2 linked regions of the Azoarcus sp. KH32C genome follow. The protein of the gene in region 2 interacts with the protein of the main gene of each other region in a pairwise test. Links are inferred from orthologs where the notes say so. Each region holds a gene or a part of one and is shown on either strand. Other genes may lie near its edges.

Evidence for each region.
Region 1: the proteins of recJ (region 2) and AZKH_RS00250 interact in binary tests that used the Escherichia coli proteins (3 or more experiments, as listed by UniProt). The link is inferred for Azoarcus sp. KH32C from one-to-one orthologs.

The regions. Positions count from the first base shown.
Region 1 is NC_020516.1:63,199-73,486, forward strand. What follows is about bases 2,979-6,101. They hold AZKH_RS00250 (DNA topoisomerase III), read right to left. Parts: upstream 5,786-6,101; coding sequence 3,179-5,785; downstream 2,979-3,178. Other genes in these bases: AZKH_RS00245 (NAD(P)/FAD-dependent oxidoreductase), read left to right, coding at 2,979-3,139; AZKH_RS00255 (DUF494 domain-containing protein), read right to left, coding at 5,894-6,101. In the rest of the region: AZKH_RS00235 (TonB-dependent siderophore receptor), read right to left, coding at 1-775; AZKH_RS00240 (hydrogen peroxide-inducible genes activator), read left to right, coding at 940-1,896; more of AZKH_RS00245, read left to right, coding at 1,967-2,978; more of AZKH_RS00255, read right to left, coding at 6,102-6,361; DNA-processing protein DprA, read right to left, coding at 6,380-7,543; AZKH_RS00265 (LysM peptidoglycan-binding domain-containing protein), read right to left, coding at 7,561-8,586; def (peptide deformylase), read left to right, coding at 8,749-9,252; fmt (methionyl-tRNA formyltransferase), read left to right, coding at 9,249-10,196.
Region 2 is NC_020516.1:2,289,226-2,299,390, forward strand. The notes cover bases 4,893-7,892. They hold recJ (single-stranded-DNA-specific exonuclease RecJ), read right to left. Parts: upstream 7,239-7,892; coding sequence 5,547-7,238; downstream 4,893-5,546. Other genes in these bases: AZKH_RS09975 (histidine kinase), read left to right, coding at 4,893-5,522; AZKH_RS09985 (hypothetical protein), read right to left, coding at 7,235-7,892. Outside these bases: AZKH_RS09955 (hypothetical protein), read right to left, coding at 1-587; AZKH_RS09960 (hypothetical protein), read right to left, coding at 587-1,921; nitric oxide-sensing protein NosP, read left to right, coding at 3,236-4,384; more of AZKH_RS09975, read left to right, coding at 4,374-4,892; more of AZKH_RS09985, read right to left, coding at 7,893-8,326; AZKH_RS09990 (universal stress protein), read right to left, coding at 8,436-8,903; AZKH_RS09995 (L-lactate permease), read right to left, coding at 8,992-10,165. UniProt on the Escherichia coli protein: Single-stranded-DNA-specific exonuclease.

The sequences.
Region 1 (10,288 bases), 2.2 Mb from region 2 along the record:
TGAACTGGGTGTTGTCGTAGCCGCGTTCGCGATCGCTGTGCATCACGCCGGCGGCCATCGTGATCTCGTCGTAGGTGCTGATGCGCAGGTCGCCGCGCAGATTCGCGCGGTTGGTCGTGCGGTCATCGTGCAGTCCGCCCATGCCGTCGTCACGTTCGCGCTGCACCGTCAGGCGCAGGCCGAGCGGCCCCTGCTGGCCCACGGCGCGTGCGCTGCCCCCCGCGATGCCGTTGGTGCCGCCGCGCAGCATGACCGCGCTGCCGGTCTCCTCGGAAGTGTGGCGCGTGATGATGTTGACGATGCCGTCGAAGGCCTGCGAGCCGTAGGCGGCCGAATCGGTGCCGCGCACGACCTCGATGCGCTCGATGTCCTCGATCGCGATCGGGATTCCCCCGGCGAAGGCGCCTCCGAAGTACGGCGCATACAGCGGACGCCCGTCGAGCAGCAACTGCACCTGCCTCGGGTAATCGGTGCCCGGTCCGTGATAGCTCACCCACTGGTCGTTGCCGGTTTCCTGCGCGATCTGCATCCCTGGCACCAGCCGCAGCAGGCGCCCGATGTCGCGGTAGCCGGTCGCACGGATCAGGTCGCGATCCAGGATCGTGATCGCGGCGGGCGTCTCGCGTTGCGGCTTCGGCATCCGCGACACCGTCAGCACGACGGGCAGAGGTTCGAAGAATGCCTGTTCGGATTCGAGGGACTGGCCCGAAGCCGGGCAGGACAGGACGAGTAGGGCGGCTGGAAGCAGTCCTGTATAGCAGGAAGTGGGTTGCATGGCGGGGATTCTTCTTTTTTCGCTGGGGGCCACAAAGACCATGACACGTTTTGAAACATTATAAGGGACACGGCGGCGGGGGATTTTGACCATGTTCAAGATCCCAAGCGGAGTACCATCATCAACGTACGCTATCGAATTCGCTCTCCGGCACGCCTGCAGCCATGACTCTGACCGACCTCCGCTACCTCATCGCCCTGGCCCACGAGCGCCATTTTGGCCGCGCGGCCGAAAAATGCCACGTCAGCCAGCCGACCCTGTCGGTGGCGATCAAGAAAGTCGAGGACGAACTCGGCGTGCAGCTCTTCGAGCGCAGCGCGACCGAGGTGAAGATCACCGCCACCGGTCAGCGCATCGTTGCACAGTCGGAAAAGGTCCTGATGGAAGCCGCGCAAATCCACGAGATCGCGGCGGCCGGCAAGGATCCGCTGTCCGGTCCGCTGCGCCTCGGCGTGATCTTCACGATCGGCCCCTACCTGCTGCCGCGTATGATTCCGCGCGTGCATCGGCTCGCGCCGCGCATGCCGCTCATCATCACCGAAAACTACACCACGCGCCTGCTCGAAGCGCTCAAACGGGGCGAACTCGACGTCATCGTGCTGTCGCTGCCGTTCGAAGAGGCTGGCATCGTCGCACAGCCGGTCTACGACGAACCCTTCCGCGTGCTGATGCCCGCCGACCACCCGTGGACGGCCCACGAAAGCATCGAACCTGACCGCCTTTCCGACGAACATCTGCTGCTGCTCGGCGCCGGCAACTGCTTCCGCGAACAGGTACTCGAAGTCTGCCCGCACTGCCGCAGCGTCAGCGGCCTGCAACGCACGCTCGAAGGCAGCTCGCTCGAAACCATCCGCCACATGGTCGCGACCGGCCTCGGCGTCACGGTGCTGCCCAGTTCCGCTGCGGATGAGCTGCCCGGACAGAACAACCTCGTCGCCGTCCGCCCCTTCGCCGATCCCGAACCTTCGCGTCGCGTCGTGCTCGCTTGGCGCGTGACCTATCCGCGCAGCGGCGCCATCGATGTGTTGCGCACCGCCATCCTCGAAAGCCAGCTCCCCGGCGTGCGGCCGATCGGCCGCGCAGTGCCGCTCGAAAGCGGAACGGTCAGCGCCGTGGCGTGATCCATTCCCGCGCCGCGCCCGATCGCGCGGCGTAGCGTTGGCGATACGTGGGCTTCACGCGAGGCCGAACATGAGTGCTCCCCTTGTCATCGTCGGAACGGGCATGGCCGGATACGGCGTGTTGCGGGCATTGCGCCACGTGGATACGCGCCAGCCAGTGTGGATCGCCGCCGCCGACGACGGCGCCGCCTACGCGAAGTTCGAACTCGCCACCGCCCTTGCCCAACGCCGCGAAGCAGGCCAGCTGGTGGTCGCGACCGCCGAGCAGATGGCCTACCGCTTCGGCGCGACGGTCGAGCCGCATTGCCGCGTCGTCGCCATCGACCGCGAGCGCCGCGTCGTGCGTACCCAAACCAGCGGGCGGGCCAGCGGGGAGCAAGCCTATTCCCGCCTCGTCCTCGCGACCGGAGCCGAAGCCGTGCGCCCTTCCGCGATGCGCGGCAGCGCCGCCGACCGCATCCTGACCGTCAGCAGCCTGGCCGAATACACCTACCTGCGCAGCGAACTGGCGGGCCGCAAGCGCGTCGTGGTGCTCGGCGGGGACCTGCCGGGGTGCGAGCTCGCAGGAAACCTGCTGCGCGGCGGCTGCGAAGTGACGCTCCTCGAACCGCAAAATCGCCTGCTTTGCGACTCCTTCCCGACGCTTTGCGCCGGTCGCATCGAGCAGGACCTGCGATCAGCGGGCGTGAGTCTATGGATCGAAGACGGCATCCATCGCATCGAGCAGCGTGGCTATGACCTCGAGATCACGACCCTCTCCGGCCTCCGCCTCATCGCGGAGGTCGTCGTCGCGGCCCTCGGCAGCCGGCCGCGCAGTACGCTCGCGCGCGAGGCCGGCCTCGACGTCGCCTCCGCCATCGTCGTCAACGGCCAGATGCGAAGCTCGGACGAGCACATTTTCGCGGTCGGCGAATGCGCGCAGATGGCAAACCGCGTCTTTGCGCATGTCGACGACATCGAGGAGAGCGTGCGCGTGCTGGCCGGGGGCCTGACGGGAGGGAGAAACCGCATGCTCCGCTGGCATCCCCGCTCACGACGCATGCAGACCGGTTGCAGCGAGGCCGTGATCTGCGAGCCGCCGCGCGGACTCGACGGCGAATGGCACGAGTGCGCCACGGGCCGCGGCGTGCGCGCGCTGTTCCATGACCGCAGCGGGAAGTTGCGCGGCTTCGCGCTGGTCGGTGCGACCACCGACGAGACGCATCGCCTGCTGTCCGGCGTCGGGCACTGGTGGTCCGGCTGACTCTGGACACGGCGCGGGCCGATCGGCCCGCTCGCCGTGTCAGCTTTCTGCGCTGCGCCGGCGCGTGGCCGGCTTCTTCGCCGCGGTGGCCGGGGCCGCCTTTTCTCCGCCCTTGCCGGCTGCCTCGTCCGTGCCGCCTTCAGCCGGTTTGCCGTTGCCCGCCTTGCCTTTCGCGCCGGCCTTCGGCGCCTTCGGTTCGAATTCGAAGCCGACCTTGCCGTCCGCGCCCCGTACCAGGAAGGCCGAGAACTTGCGCTTCGTGCGCGTCGATACGAAGCCCTTCAGCAGGTCGGTGCGCCCGTCGGCAAGCAGCTTCGCCATCTGCTCGCGCTCGACCGGTTGCTGCAGAATGACCTTGCCGGAGCGGAAATCGCAGGATTTTTCGGGTCCCACTGACTTTTCGCAGACGTAGGCCATGCCGTGCTCGTACACCGGCGACGCACACTTCGGGCACGGGCCGAGCGCTTCCTGGCCCGAGAAGTCGACCGCTTCCGCGCCCTCGCCGTCGTCCTTCGGCTGGCCGAAATCGAACTCGGGCTGCTTGTCGTCGTTGAGCTTGATCTCGGCGTTGAACAGTCGCCCCATCTTGCTGCGGAAGCCCACCAGCGGGCCGACGCGGCCGGTGCGCAGCAGCGTTTCGATCTCGTCGATCTCGAACTGGCGCCCGGCCACGATCTTCCACGCGCTCCAGTCGCAGGCCTGGCAGGCGAACTTCTTGTAATTCTCCTTCACCACGCTGCCGCACTTCGGGCAGGGCGTCGACAGCGTGACGAAATCGCCCGGCACGGTGTCGGATTCATAGCGCTTCGCGCGCTCGACGACTTCGCGTGCCATCTCGGCGATCTCGCGCATGAACTCGGGCCGCGACAGCTGGCCGCGTTCCATCTGCGAGAGCTTGTGCTCCCACTCACCGGTCAGTTCCGGCGAAGTCAGCGCCGACACGTCGAGGCCCTTCAGCAGCGTGATCAGCGAGAACGCCTTCGCGCTCGGGATCAGCTCGCGGCCCTCGCGATGGATGTACTGCTCCGCGATCAGCCCTTCGATGATCTGCGCCCGCGTCGCCGGCGTGCCGAGGCCGCGCTCGGCCATCGCCGCGCGCAGTTCCTCGTCATCGACCATCTTGCCCGCGCCTTCCATCGCCGACAGCAGCGTCGCTTCGTTGTAGCGTGCGGGCGGCTTCGTGACGAGGCTCTTCACGACGAGGTCGTCCGTCGACACCGTCTCGTTGGGCTGCACCGCGACGAGCTGCGCGCCGCCGCCGGTACCATCCTCGTCGTCCTTGACGCCTTCCTTGCCGTACACCGCGAGCCAGCCCGGATTGACGAGCACCTTGCCCTCGGTCTTGAACGCTTCACCCGCGACGCGCGTGATCCGCGTCGTCACGCGGTATTCGGCGGCCGGATAGAACACCGACAGGAAGCGGCGCGTCACCAGATCGTAGATCTTGTGTTCGGCCTCCGACAGGCTCTTCGGCACGGTGCCGGTCGGGATGATGGCGAAGTGATCCGAAATCTTCGCGTTGTTGAAGATCCGCTTGTTCGGCTTCACCCAGCCCTGCTTCGCGATCTCGTTCGCGAAAGGCGCATACGCGTCCGGCAGCGCCCGCATCACGTCCTTGACCGTGCCGAGATAGTCCTCGGGCAGCGCGCGCGCGTCGGTACGCGGATAGGTCAGCACCTTGTGCTTCTCGTACAGCGCCTGCGCGATCTGCAAGGTCACCCGGGCCGAGAAGCCGAAGCGGCCGTTCGCCTCGCGCTGCAGGCTCGTCAGGTCGAAGAGCAGCGGCGAGAGCTGGGTCGAGGGTTTGGATTCCTCGCTGACCTGGCCCGGTTTGCCGTCGCACTTGGCCTTGATCGCCTCGGCGCGCGTCTTGTCCCACAGCCGGAAGGCCGTCGCGTGCTCGTCGCCCTCGGCCTTCTTGAAATTTTCGTCGAACCAGCGGCCCGCGTAGCTGCCGGCCTGGCAGCCGAAGGACGCTTCAAGTTCCCAGTAGTCGCGCGGCTTGAACTGGCGGATCTTTTGCTCGCGCTCGACGACGATCGCGAGCGTCGGTGTCTGTACGCGCCCGACCGTGGTCAGGTGGAAGCCACCGGTCTTGGAGTTGAACGCGGTCATCGCCCGCGTGCCGTTGATGCCGATCAGCCAGTCGCTCTCGGCGCGGCACACGGCAGCCGAGCGTAGGCCCTCGACCTCCTGCGCCGAGCGCAGGTGCGCGAAGCCCTCGCGGATCGCGTTGGCCGTCATCGACTGCAGCCACAGGCGCGACACCGGCTTGTCGGTCTTCGCGTGCTGCGCGATGAAATTGAAGATCAGTTCGCCCTCGCGTCCCGCGTCACAGGCGTTGATGAGGCCGGTGACGTCCTTGCGCTTGATGAGCCGCGTCAGCAGCTTCAGGCGGTCGTCGGTCTTTTCGATCGGTTTGAGCGCGAACTGCGGCGGGATCACCGGCAGGTGGGCGAAGGTCCATTTGCCGCGCTTGACCTCGTATTCCTCGGGGACGACCAGTTCCAGCAGGTGGCCGACCGCGGACGACAGGACGTACTCGTCCGACTCGAAGTAGTCCTTTTCCTTCGTGAAGCCGCCCAGTGCGCGAGCAATGTCCTGCGCGACCGAGGGCTTTTCCGCGATGATCAGTTGCTTGCTCATGCCGGTGTGGCTGCCTTGGAAAGCCACAAAGGGCTTTTGTCTATAGGGTTATGAAGCGGCGCATGATAAGCAGGCCGCCGTGACGTCCGCAAGCGGGGCCGGTTTTCCTTACTGCGGCAGCAGTCCTTCGTCCTCGAAGTCTTCGCCCAGCAGTTCGTCGACGATCAATCCGTCGATCGGCAGCTCGCGTTGCCACAGCACCATCAGCACGATCACCTTCAGGCGCCCCAGGCTGACGTTGAAGCCGTCAAGCGCCAGCGTGCGTTCGATGATGATTTCGCGCGTCGCCGCGTCGAGCGTACCCGCGTTCTCCAGGAAGGCGAGGAAGCCGCGGCAGTCCGCGTCCAGACGCGTCTGCTCCTCGGCGCTATACAGACGGATCGCGCCCGCCGCGGGCGTCATCAGCAGCGGCGAGGTCGTGCCGAGGTTGCGCAGGCCGGTGAGCCACTCCAGCGCTTCGCTGATTTCGTCCTGCTCGAATCCGGCGGCCGAGAGCTTGCGCGCAAGCTGGTCCGACTCCGGACAGGCGGTGGCGTGAACGTAATTCTCGAAGAGATAGACCAGGATATCGAACATGGCGGCGCACCCCACAAATCAGAGGCGCTGGAAGCGCCCGCCCGGCAGTCGGGTGATCTGTCCGTCGAGCTCCAGCGGAAGCAGAATGGCGTAGAGCGCATCGAGCGTCAAGCTGCAACGTGTCGCCAGCGTGTCAATGTCGAGCGGATCGTGGCCTAGCGCGTCAAGGACGATGGCATGTTCAGGCGGGCCTTGCGGGATTTCGAGCTGCAGTCCCGCCGGTGCCGTAGCCGGTTCGCGGGAATTGCGGCGGCTACGCGAGCCCGGGACCGCTGGCGACCGACCGGCGTCGCGTCGCACCGCTGCCGGCGCGCTCCAGGCGAGCTCCTCGAGGACATCTTCGGCAGTCTCGACCAGCTTCGCGCCGTCCCGTATCAGGCGGTGGCAGCCGCGCGCGAGCGGCGAGTGAATCGAACCGGGAATCGCGAAGACCTCGCGACCGCAATCGGTCGCGAGGCGCGCCGTGATCAGCGAACCGCTGCCCAGCGCCGCTTCGACGACCAGCACACCGCGGGCGAGCCCGGCAATGATGCGGTTGCGACGCGGAAAGTTATGCGGCAGCGGCGGCGTGCCGAGCGGGAATTCGCTGACGATCGCGCCCCGTGCCGCGATTTCGCGCGCGAGCGTCTGATGTTTTGCCGGATAGACGCGATCCGCACCGGTGCCGATCACCGCCACCGTGCGCCCCTCGGGCACGCTCAGGGTGCCCTGATGTGCCGCCGCGTCGATGCCCAATGCAAGGCCGCTGACGATCGTCAGGTCTGCCGCGGCCAGATTGGCGGCGAAGGCTTCGGCGTTGGCGAGGCCGGCAGGGGTCGCCGAACGCGCGCCGACCATCGCAAGGCCCGCGCTCTGCAGCAGCCCCGGATCACCCTTCACATAGAGCAGTACCGGAGGATCGGGAATCTCAAGCAGCGCTTGCGGGTAGCGCGGGTCGCCGAGAGTGACGACGTGGTTGCCGGGTTCGCGCGCCCACTTCAGCGCGGCGTCGATGCGGGTCCGATCCGGCGCCGCGAGCAGCAGGTCGGCCGCTTCGCCGCCGACGACGCTGGCGAGGCTGCTGCGGCTCGCACGGAAGATTTGTTCGGGCAGCCCGAACGCGGCGAGCAAGGTGCGCTGGCGTTCGGGGCCGAGGCCGGGAAGGAGGGTGAGCCGCAGCCAGGCGGCGAGATCGTCCTCCACGGAGGCGGGTGCAGCGCTCAGGGCTTGCGGACGCTGTCGCCGATCGTGGCCGGACCGTCGGTGTCCATCACCAGCGCGTAGGCAACGCGATCGAAGACGCGGAACACCATCGCGAGGCCGAAGCGCTTTTCGGGCAGCACGAAGGATTCCTTGTTGCCCTCGTCGTCCTTGTACACGACCGCCCCGCGATTGCGATGCAGCGCGAGCACGTGGCCGCGTTCCAGACCGTCGCGGCTACCGATGTTGAGGGTGACGACGCTGTTGCGGCCGGTCTCGGTGACACCGCGATAGATGCCGATCAGGCGGCCTTCGACCGCCTTGTCCGGCGCATGCGGCACATACGAGAAGACTTCAGGCGCGCCGGCTTCGATGAGGCGGTCGCCGGTCCCGACTTCCTCGACGGATTCGACGATTTCCAGCGTTGCCGGCGTGCCCGGCTCGGTCACCCGCGCCGTGCCGAGGAAGGCGGCTTCGTAGCCCAGCACTTCGTGGGTCTGCGGGTCGACCAGCGGCTTGGCGGGGCGGAAGACCTGCCACACCTTCTGCTCGCCCTTGATGTTCTTCGCGAAGATCGTGTCGCCCGGGCCCATGTACACGCGGCTGGTTTCCGTGGCGACGATGGTGCCGGCTTGCGCGAGGCGCGCCTCATCGATCACCAGCGGCTTCGTCAGGAAGGGTTCGATCGCCTGCATCGGGATCGTCGCGATCGCCGTTTCGAGCGGTTCGTTATAGACCTGCGGCTGGAGTTTCTGCTCGCCGACGCGCCGGCCGATCGTCAAATAGGGGCCGCTGCGGTCGAGAACGATGATCTGTCCCGGATAGATCAGATGCGGATTGCGGATCTGCTCGCGATTCAGGCGCCACACTTCCGGCCAGCGCCAGGGCTCCTTCAGGAAGCGACCGGAAATGCCCCACAGCGTGTCGCCGCGTACCACGGTGTAGCTGTCTGGCGCGTTGTCAGCCAAGGCAGCGGGGGCCGCGATTGCGCCGGAGCTGAGAAGGGTCGCAACGCTGAACAGGAGAGAGAATATAATGCGGGTCATCACTCGCTTCCGATAGAAGCACACAGGATTCTCGTACTGCCGGAACATCACCCGCCGGTCGAGGGTCCAATCCGCAGTCTCGATTCGAATGCCCCGGCATGCCACTTTGCATGCCAAAGCACTTGAAATTCTGCACGTAATGACTTAACCCGGCAAGCATTTATGGCGCTATTACCGATTCTTCGTTATCCCGACCCGCGTCTGCACATCCGTGCCAAACCGGTCGAGGCGGTCGACGACTCGATCCGGCAACTCGTCAAGGATATGGCTGAGACCATGTACGAGGCGCCGGGAATCGGGCTCGCCGCGACGCAGGTCGACGTACATAAACGCGTCGTCGTGATCGATATCAGCGAGGACCGGTCGCAGCTGCAGGTCTTCATCAACCCCGAAATCATCGAGAAATCGGGCGAGCATGTCGGCGAGGAAGGCTGCCTGTCGGTGCCCGGCATCTACGAAACGGTGTGTCGTGCCGAACACGTGCGCGTGCGTGCGCTCGACAGCGAGGGCAAGCCTTTCGAGCTCGAAGCCGACGGACTGCTCGCCGTGTGCATCCAGCACGAACTGGATCACCTCGAGGGCAAGGTCTTCGTCGAATACCTGTCGCCGCTGAAGCTGAACCGCATCAAGACGCGGCTCGCCAAGAAAGCGCGGATCACCGCGTGAGCGCCGCCGCGTTGCGCGTCGCCTTCGCGGGCACGCCGGAGTTCGCCGCCGCCGCGCTCGACGCGATCCTCGATGCGGGCTTTTCCGTACCGCTGGTACTGACGCAACCCGACCGGCCCGCCGGTCGCGGCATGAAGCTGACCGCGAGCCCGGTCAAACAAGTCGCGCTCACGCACGGCATTCCCGTCGATCAACCCGAAAAGCTGCGTACCGACGAACAGCGCGCAGCCCTCGTCACGTGCGCGCCGGATGTGCTGGTCGTCGCCGCCTACGGCCTGATCCTGCCGCGCGCGGTGCTAGAACTGCCGCGTTTCGGCTGCCTCAACATCCACGCCTCGCTGCTGCCGCGCTGGCGCGGTGCCGCGCCGATCCATCGTGCCATCGAGGCCGGAGATGCCGAAACCGGCATCACGATCATGCAGATGGACGAGGGGCTCGACACCGGACCGATGCTGATGAAGGGCGCGGTTCCGATCGCCGACGACGACACGACCGCGACCCTGCATGACCGTCTGGCCACGCTCGGAGCCGGCATGATCGTCGAGGCCCTGCGGCGCCTGCCGAAAGGCGAGCTCACGCCGATCCCGCAGCCGGACAACGGAGTCACCTACGCTGCAAAGATCGGCAAGGCCGAGGCGGCGCTCGCGTGGCAGCGTCCCGCGATCGAACTCGCGCGGGCGGTGCGGGCCTTCAATCCCTTCCCCGGTGCCGTGGGGATGCTGCGCGAGGTGCCCGTGAAGATGTGGTCGGCCGAACCGGTCAGCGGCCGCGGCGAGCCCGGAACCGTTCTCGCAGCCGATGACAGCGGCGTGGTCGTCGCATGCGGCGAGCAGGCGCTGCGCGTGACCGAGCTGCAAAAGCCGGGTAGCCGCCGCATGCCGGCGGGGGAATTTCTACGCGGCTTTCCGGTCACTCCAGGCGAACGCTTCGATTCGTCCTTCTGATCCGGGTTGCAATTCCCGATTCCCGCAGGCAGTTGAATCCGCGGCGAGCGACCCCATCTACTGAACTGACATTCCCTCACCAATAGGAAGGA
Region 2 (10,165 bases):
CGATCGGCGAGCACGCGGTAGTCGAGGGCGACGTCGAGGAGCGGCCCTTCATTGACGATGCCGTTGCGGCGCTCGATGAAGCCGAGACGGGCGAGCTTGCCGAGCATGAAGTTCTTGACCTTGGTACGTCCGCCGAGGGCCGCACCGAAATCGGCGATCAGCGACGCTTCCGAGAGGCCGGCCGACACTGTCTCGCCATGCACGACGGGCTTTTCGGCGCCGAACATGTCGCCTTGGCCCTCGTCGGCGAGCTCGCGCCGGGTGACCTGGCGTTCGCGCTTCGGCAGCACGATGAGCGACCAGATCACGACGAGGAGCGCCACTTCGTCGCGGGTCAGGCCCGCGTTGCTCGCGGCGTATTCGCGACGCGCGCCGAAGACCGGCTCCATCATGTCCGGCGTCAGGGCGGCGGCGACATGCCCGGCGTAAGGGTTGTCCTGGAGTTGCAGGCCGACGGCGGCGAGGCGGTGGTCGAGTTCGACGCGGAAAGCTTCATCGACGAGCGCGCGACGCACCAGTCGGTCGTTGCGCGGCAGCCAGCGGTTCGCGAGCAGCCGCGCAGTCAGTGTCTTGAGTTCGTGTTCCATCAGGCGTCGGTGAGTGTCGGGTCGGCCGCGGTTGACGGTGCGGCGGAGGCGGCGAGCGCGGCTGTAGTGGGCGCCGGAGTGTGACGCGGAGCGATGCTGCCGTCGGACATCAGGGCGATCTCGTCCTCGTCGACTTCGACGAGGCGGTCGCCGAAGTGCACGTCGACCGGCAGGCGCATGAAATCGCCGATCGGGCCATCGGCCGGTCCCGCGGATTCGCCGTCGGCGAGGAGGGCGAGCAGGGACAGGCGATAGGCCGCATGCGCAAAGCCGCCGCCCGCGACGACGTATTGCAGCGGCACTTGCCGAGGCAGGGCGCCAATGCGCCGCGTGAAGTGCTGCAGCAGGGCGAGGTCGTCCTGCTCGGGCGCCTGGCTCACCGCCGCGGTGTCGGGCGGAGGCAGCTCGGCGTTTCCCTCATGTTCGCGGACTTCGTCGGAGAGCACCGCTTCGGCGCGGTCGAGCAGTTCGTGACCGCCGGCGAGGAGCGTCACGTTCGGCACGGTCGCGAGCGCATCCTCGGCGAAGCCGGCGAGTTGCTCGGCCGACAGGCCGCGCAGCCAGGCCGCGACGTCGGACGACGAGATGCCGGACGCGCCGAGCGTCACGCGCTGCGCCTCGATCTTGTTCAGCGCGCGCTGGAAGCCGGCGTCGACCCGCGCGAGGCGCGACTGTGCGAGGCCGATGCGCTGGGCGATGCGTGCGATCTCGAAGGGCACGTCGGGATCGGCGAGCAGGCCGTTGAGGATCTCGGTGCCGCGTGCGAGCCAGCGTTCGTTGGCGGAGAGACGACGGCGCGCGCCCTGGATGTGGAATTCCGAGCCGGAGGCGATCGCCTCCTCGAAATGCCAGGTGAGGTCGTTGAGCTTCGACAGCAGATGGCCGAGCGCTTCCGGCGTGATGCTGCCGACCGCCTGCAGGCCGGCGAGCTGGGCGGTGAGAAAGCCGAGTTCGGCGTCTTCCTCGGTCGAGAAGCGCAGCAGCATGGTGACCGCCGCGACCGCATTGCGTCCGATGTCGGACACGTAGTACAGGCCGTCCTCTGCGAAACTCAGCAGCGCGTTGTCGCGCAAGCGCTTGAGCACCGTTTCAAGCTTCACCGGGTCGAGATAGGTGAAGCGCGAGCGCAGCACGTCGGGCGACCATCGCGGCGATTCGGACTCCTGGCCGATTTCCCGCAGCACAAGCAGGCGCAGCAGGACTTCGGCTTCGGAGCCGCGGAACAGCGTGATGAAGGCGTCGATCAGCGGCCGGGCCGCGGCGAGTGTGGCCAGTTCGGGCACATCGTCCGCGGCCACGCCGGGGGCGAGAAAATCAGCGAGGTCGGGCGTCATGCAGGGTGATACGGGGCGCAGAGCTTGGCGCTCAGACGCCCTGCTTCAGGCTCGCAGCGATGAAGTCTTCGAGGTCGCCGTCAAGCACCGCCTGCGTGTTGCCGACTTCGTAGTTGGTGCGCAGATCCTTGATGCGCGACTGGTCGAGCACGTAGGAACGGATCTGGTGGCCCCAGCCGATGTCGCTCTTCGAGTCTTCCAGCTTCTGCTGCTCCGCCTGGCGCTTGCGCAGCTCCAGTTCGTACAAGCGCGCCTTCAGCATCGACATCGCCTCGGCCTTGTTCTTGTGCTGCGAACGGTCGTTCTGGCACTGCACGACGACACCGGTCGGCTCGTGCGTGATACGCACCGCGGAGTCGGTCTTGTTGATGTGCTGGCCGCCCGCGCCGGACGCGCGGTAGGTGTCGATGCGCAGGTCCGCCGGGTTGATGTCGATCTCAATCGAGTCGTCGACCTCCGGGTAGACAAACACTGACGAGAAGCTCGTGTGGCGCCGTGCGTTGGAGTCGAACGGGCTCTTGCGCACGAGGCGGTGGATGCCCGTCTCGGTGCGCAGGAAGCCGTAGGCGTATTCGCCGCCGACCTTGATCGTCGCACTCTTGATGCCCGCGACTTCGCCTTCCGACTCTTCCATCAGTTCGACGTTGAAGCCCTTGCGCTCGCAGTAGCGAAGGTACATCCGTTCGAGCATGCCCGCCCAATCCTGCGCCTCGGTGCCGCCGGCGCCGGCCTGGATTTCGATGAAGCAGGAGTTCGGGTCCATCGGATTCGAAAACATCCGGCGGAATTCGAGCATGTGGACCTTGGCTTCGAGGGGCGCGAGGTCGCCTTCAACTGCGGACAGCGTGTCCTCGTCATCCTCGGCCTGCGCCAGATCGAACAGGTCCTTCAGGTCGACCGACATCTGTTCGATGTCGCGCAGGTTGACGACCACGTTCTCGAGTTGACGCTTTTCCTTGCCGAGTTCCTGGGCCTTTTCGGCGTTGTTCCAGACCGCCGGGTCTTCCAGTGCGCGCGTTACCTCTTCGAGCTTCGACGATTTCTCGTCGTAGTCAAAGATACCTCCGAAGTTCGCGACCCCGGGCTTGGAGGTCGTCGAGTTTCTGGGCAATGGCGTTGATGCGTTCGGCTTCCATCATGAGGCTCCGGCGAATTCTTCTCGGGAAACCGGTCATTATACCCGGCACGGCGATCGAAAGCGGCGGTTCTCGACCCCGATTACCTTTGTAGGTCCGGACTGCACTTCGATACGCAGTTAGTGATAATCTCATCCGTTACAGATGCGAACGGGTCTTGTCACTCAAGGGATCAGCCATGAGCCAGATACGTAGAGCGCACTCCAGCGCGCCCGATGCCCGGACGGCAGTGCGCGAGCTTCACCGGGACTTGCTTCAGTCCGACACCGAACTTGTCCTGTTCTTCTGTTCCAGTTCCTACGACCTCGACGAGCTCGCCGATGAGATCAATCGCCTCTTCGGCAAGGTGACGGTCGTCGGATGTACGACGGCCGGCGAGATCGGGCCGCTCGGCTACCGGGACCGTTCCCTGTCGGGCGTAAGTTTCCCGGCCGGCACGTGTACCGCGGTCACAGCCGGCCTCGACGAACTGAAGGATTTCTCGATTGCCCGCGGCAAAGGGATCGCCCAGTCGCTACTGCAACGCCTGGAACAACGTGCGCCAGGCGCAGGGGTCGGCAACAGCTTCGGCTTCCTGCTGATCGACGGGCTGTCGATCCGTGAAGAGCCCGTTACGAGGACGCTGCAGGCGGCGCTGGGAGACATTCCGCTGTTCGGCGGTTCCGCCGGCGACGATCTGAAGTTCGAGCGGACCTGCGTCTTCCATGACGGGCGTTTTTCCTCCGACAGCGCGGTACTGGTCCTGGTCTCGACCAGCCTGCCTTTCCGGACTTTCAAGACCCAACATTTCGTGTCGCTCGACGAACGCCTGGTCGTGACCGAGGCCGATGCCGACCGCCGCGTGGTACGCGAGATCAACGGTCTGCCTGCCGCCGAAGAGTACGCCCGGCTGATCGGCGTGAACCCCGACCAGCTGGATCCGGCGCACTTCGCCGCATCGCCGGTCGTGGTGGTGATCGATGGCACCGACTACGTACGCTCGATCCAGCGAGCGGATGCGGACGGAAGCCTGACCTTCTATTGCGCGATCGACGAAGGGCTCGTCCTGCGCGTCGCCCGCGGCACCGGTCTGGTGTCCAACCTCGAGAAGACGCTGCAGGACTTGAAGGAAGAGATCGGTCCGCCCCAACTGCTGCTCACCTGCGATTGCATCCTGCGCAATCTCGAAATTTCCCAGGACGGGAGCAAAGCCGCCGTCGAGAGTCTCCTGGCGCTGAACAACGCGGTCGGTTTCAGCACCTATGGCGAGCAATATGGCGGGGTGCATGTGAACCAGACACTGACCGGCATCGCGATAGGCAGCGACGAGCGGCAACATGGCGAGTGAAGCGAGGGCCGAGCAGGGCGATGAAGAAGCCAGGCTGCGGGCCGAGATCGTAAGGCTGAACAAGATGGTGACGGCCTTGATGAACCGGGCCGAGCGCAGCACCAGCATGCAGGGGTCGGCGTTCAGTCTTTTCCAGACTGCCGTCACCCTCGAGGAGCAGGTTCGCGAGCGCACGCGGGACCTGGAAACGGCGGTGCGGGAAAACGAGAAGATCAATCGTGCGCTGCACTCGGCACGCGAAGCGATGGAGCGCGAAATCGACGAGCGCCGGCGCGCGCAGGAGGCACTCGAGATCGAGAGGGAGGAGCAGCGCATCCTCATCGCCAAGCTGGAAGAGGCGCACAATCAGCTGCTGCAGTCGGAGAAGCTCGCATCGATCGGACAACTCGCGGCGGGGGTCGCGCACGAGATCAACAATCCGATCGGCTTCGTGAATTCGAATCTTTCCACCTTGGCGAAGTACGTCGAGTCGCTGCTTTCGCTGATCGGCGTGTATGAAGAGAGCGAGCACCTGCTCGCCGATGGGGCCGAAGCGCGAGGCCGGATCGTGGCGGCGAAGGAGGCTGCGGATCTCGACTTCATGCGTGACGATGTGCGGCAACTGATTACCGAGTCGATCGAGGGTGCAAGCCGCGTCCGGCGCATCGTGCAGGACTTGCGCGATTTCTCGCGAATCGATAGCACGGAGTGGCAGATGTTCGATCTGCGGGCCGGAATCGAGAGCACGCTCAACGTCGCGGCCAATGAGATCAAGTACAAGGCGTCAGTGGTGCGTGACTACGGGGAGGTGCCGCCCGTCGAATGCATTGCGGCGCAGATCAATCAGGTGTTCCTCAACCTGCTCGTGAATGCGGCGCAGGCGATCAAGGGGCGAGGGACGATCACCGTCAGGACCGGTTGTGACGGCAATGAGGTATGGGCGGCGATTGCCGACGATGGGTCGGGCATCCCGCCGGAAGTCCTGCCCAAGATCTTCGATCCCTTCTTTACCACGAAGCCAGTGGGGGCGGGGACGGGGCTGGGGCTGTCGGTGTCCTATGGCATCGTGCAGAAGCACGGCGGACACATCGATGTCGATAGCCACCCCGGCGAGGGAACGACCTTCACCGTGCGGCTTCCGCTGCGCCGGGCTGCGTGACGCAGCCCGGGCGCCGGTCAAGGCTCACGCGCCTTCGAAGTATTCGAGCATCAGCTGCAGGCTGGTGATGCCGTTGTACTCGTTCGGCGCAAGCCGGTAGGCGGCCCGGATCTGCGGCGGGGCGCCGTCGGCGAAATTGAAGCGCACGGCGTCGAAGCGGACGTTGTTCTTCGAAAGCTGCAGCTTCAGGTGCTTGTCCTTCATCAGCCGCTGGTTGTCGACGCGGAATACGTCGTCGAACACGGGCGCGGCGAAGCCTTGACCCCAGATGTCCTGCTCGATCAGGCGCGCCGATTCGAGGCTCATGTAGCCCGCTTCGAGAGGGCCGTCGGTGTCCAGGGTGCGCGTCAGATCCGAGGGCGAGACGAGGGACTGCACCGCATCCTCGAACACGGCCTGGAAGCGGCTGTACTCGCTTTCGCGAATCGTGAGGCCGGCCGCCATCGCGTGGCCGCCGAAGCGCAGGATGAGTTCGGGGTGTTGCTTGCTCACGAGGTCGAGCGCATCGCGCAGGTGCAGGTTCGGGATCGAGCGGCCGGACCCCTTCAGCTCGCCTTCGTCGCCCCGCGCGAAAGCGATCACCGGGCGATGCAGCTTTTCCTTGATGCGTCCGGCGACGATCCCGATCACGCCCTGGTGCCAGTCCGGCTCGAACAGGCTCACGGTGGCCGTGTTGCCGGGATCGAATCCGGCGAGCCGCGCGAGTGCGCCTTCCTGCATGTCCTGTTCGATGTTGCGGCGCTCGCGATTGAGCTTGTCGAGTTCCTGCGCGATGTTCAGCGCGCGGCCTATGTCGTCGGTGACGAGGCACTCGATGCCGAGGCTCATGTCCGAGAGGCGCCCAGCAGCGTTGAGGCGCGGGCCGAGGCCGAAGCCCATGTCGAAGGTGCTCGCGCGCGCCGCATCGCGGCTCGCAGCGGCGAAGAGCGCGCGGATACCGGGTTGCATCCGGCCCGCGCGCATGCGGGCAAGGCCCTGGGACACGAGGATGCGGTTGTTGTGGTCCAGCCGGACGACGTCGGCGACGGTGCCGAGTGCGACCAGATCGAGCAATTCGCCGAGGTTCGGTTCCTTGCCACCGGCAAACGCGCCGCGGTCCCGCAGTTCGGCGCGCAGGGCCAGCATCGTGTAGAACATGACGCCGACGCCGGCGAGCGACTTGCTCGGGAAGTCGCAGCTCGGCTGGTTCGGATTCACGATCACGTCGGCGTCGGGCAGCGCGTCGCCGGGCAGGTGGTGGTCGGTGATCACGGTTGCCATGCCGTAGCTGCGCGCCGCTGCGACCCCTTCGACACTGGCAATGCCGTTGTCGACGGTGATCAGCACGTCCGGCTCCATGCGCGCGGCCAGTTCGACGATCGCCGGTGTCAGGCCGTAGCCGTATTCGAAGCGGTTGGGCACGAGGTAGCCGACGTCGGCGCCGAAGGCGCGCAACGCGCGGATGCCGACCGCACAGGCGGTGGCGCCGTCGCAGTCGTAGTCGGCGACGATCAGCATGCGTGCGCCCGCTTCGATGGCGTCGGCGAGCAGTTGCGCGGCTTCGCGTGTTCCCTTCAGTGCGTCGGGCGGAAGCAGGGCCTTGAGCCCGTAATCGAGCTCCTCGCGCCGAGTGATGCCGCGCGCCGCGTAGATCCGGGCGAGAAGCGGGTGTGTCCCGGTATCGATCAGCCGTTGCATGGCACGCGCCGGGATGGCGCGGGGTTGGATCTGCGTCATTGTTCGAATCTTCCGGACTCGGCGGCTTGCGGAGCATCGCCGGTTGGCGCTGGAGGCGGCGCCATTGTTTTCAGCAGCGCATCGAAGGCGTATGGCTTGCGCCAGAACTTCCAGCGGTCGCTGGCCTGGACGGCGAGTTCGAGTGTGCCTCGGTCACCGGGGGCGGTCAGCCGCAGGCTGCGCACGCGCCGAGTGCGAATTGCATCGGCGAGGGGGGCGAACCATTCCCGCTCGAGGGCGACCAGCGTGTTGCGCCAGCGATCGATATCGAGCTGCAAGGCGGGCTTGAGGAGCGAATCGATGATGACGACCGTCTCGTCCTTCAGCGCGGCCGTGCAGTCGGGGGCCGTGGGCTCGACGCCTGCGGCGCGGGCGAGGCCGCGGGTCAGGGGCTCGCGGGTCTGGACTGCCGTCGCCGGCCTCCTTGCCGATGCCGCGAGTTCGCCCGCACCCCACAGCCACAAGCTGTTCGCGGGTCGGCGACCGGCGCTTTCCCTTGCTTGATTCACCCGATGGTTGTGGAGCACGACCTGAATCTCGTTCATCGTGCGCTGCCAGAGGCGCGCGTCCTCGCCTTCGGGCAGGAAATGCTGGATGGGCCGGCCGACGACGTCGTGCAAGGGGTAGAGCCGTGCGCGCGTCGGGGCCGCGAGACGCAAGTACCAACGGGCCGGCGTGCAGGCTTCGAATTGGCCGATATCGGAGAAGGTCTCGTTCAGCGCGCCGATCAGTGCGGCGACTTCGTCCGGCGACAACTCGTCTTCCGGAAAATCGTTGAGCAGCAGGTGTTCGCGCGCGAAGGAGAGGTTGACCGGGTCCGCGCACAGCCAGTGGGAAGCGGCGGGTGGCGGGGCGGCGTCTTCGCCGAGACGACGGAGTGCCGCGAGCGGCAGCGGCGCGTCTTCTTCATTAGGGCTGGGATACCCGAGCAGACGGGCCAGTTGGCGGTCCAGCGGTTCGAAGGGCGCGACGTGGCGGTGGCCGAGGCCGAGCAGTCGAGCCAGGGCGGGCAACTGCAAACCGGAGGCCGGCCCGATGGCCGATGCGCCGGGCCAGATCAGGCCGGGGATGACGAGGTGAATCTGCATGGGGCGGCCGAAGAGAAGAGCGCGCCGAGTCTAGCACACGGTACTGTCAGGGGAAGGGTCCGCGGGCAGAGGAGAAAACGGGTGCAGTGTGCCCGCACCCGGGATGCGATTACTTGCCGCGCACCAGCACCAGCGAGGTCGTGGCAAGGCGCACGAGATCCTCGGCGACGTTGCCGACGAAGAGACGTGCAAAGCCGCGGCGGCCGTGCGTGCCGGCAACGATCACGTCGGCCTGCCAGGCGTTGGCGCCTTCGATGATCCATTCGGCGACGCGGCGGTGTGCGGTTTCGATCTGGCCATCCGCTTCGAGGAGCGCCGTGTCGGCCTGGACGCCGGCATCGGCGGCGGTCTTTGCGGCGGCTTCGAGCAGGGCCTTGCCCGCGTCGCGCATGGCTTTTTCCGCTTGCGAGACGTCGATCACGGCTTCGAGGCCGACGGCGTGGCGGATCGGGGCCTCGTCGGCGACGTGCACGATCCGGAGGGCGGCGCCGAGCGTCTTCGCCAGGGTGATCGCTTCGGCAAGTGCGGCGTTCGAGGTGGCGCTGTCGTCGACAGCAACGAGAATCCTCTTGTACATGATATTGCTCCGCTTGGAACTTCAATATTGGCTGATTCGATCGGGACCGCCTGCGATTTGACGTCGCACGCGGCCCCGGGTTTCGCGCTTAGGGCACCAGGGCCGTGAAGGGATAGACGTAGGCCTGGAGCGTCACGAGCAGGCCCACGAGGACCGCCAGCGCGATCGAGTGGAAGAACACGTAGCGCAGGATGTCGCCTTCGTGGCCGAACCAGCGGGTCGCGGTACTGGCGACGACGATCGACTGGGCGTCGATCATCTTGCCCATCACGCCACCGGAGCTGTTCGCCGCCGCCATCAGGATCGGATTGAGGCCGAGCTGCTGAGCGGTGACCTTCTGCAGGCCGCCGAAGAGCACGTTGGCCGCGGTGTCCGACCCGGTCAGCGCGACGCCGAGCCAACCGAGCAGGGTACCGAAGAGCGGATACAGCGAGCCGGTGTTGGCGAAGGCGAGGCCGAGGGTCGCATCGAGGCCCGAGTAGCGGGTCAGGTAGCCGAGGCCGAGCATGATGACAATCGTCAGCAGCGACAGCTTGACCAGCTTGATCGTGCGCCAGTAGATGCTGAACAGCTGACCCAGGTTGAACTTCATCAGCAGGCCGGCAATGATCGCGGCGATGAAGATGCCGCTACCGGTGGCCGACAGGTAGTTGAAGTTGTAGACCGCGGCTTCCTTGTGCGGCGCGGCGACGACCGGCGGAACCTTCTCGATCAGGTTGTGCAGGCCGGTGAAGGGGATCTTGACGATCGAAACATCGTCGAGCCACTTCTTGAAGTCCGGGACGCCCCAGATGAACACGAAGACGGTCAGGATGATCCACGGCAGCCAGGCGGCAAACACGGCACGGCCGTCGGGACGAGCGGTGGTGACGACAGGCTCGGCAGCCGGGACATCGGCAGCGGAGTCATCCTTCCGGCCCTTCAGTGCGGTGGAGGTCCACACCTGCTTCGGCTTCCAGACCTTAAGGAACAGGATCAGCGAAATCATCGACACGATCGCCGCAACGACGTCCACCAGCCAGGGACCGTGGTAGTTCGACACCAGGTACTGGGGAATCGCGAACGAAATGCCGGCAACGAAGATCGCGGGCCAGATCTGGATCATGCCGCGGAAGCCGGCGAAGGCCCAGATCAGCCAGAACGGTACCAGCAGCGAGAAGAACGGCAGCTGCCGGCCGATCATGCCCGAGAGCTGGCCGAGATCGAGGCCGGTCACGGCGGCGAGCGCGATCACCGGCGTGCCCAGCGCGCCGTAGGCGACC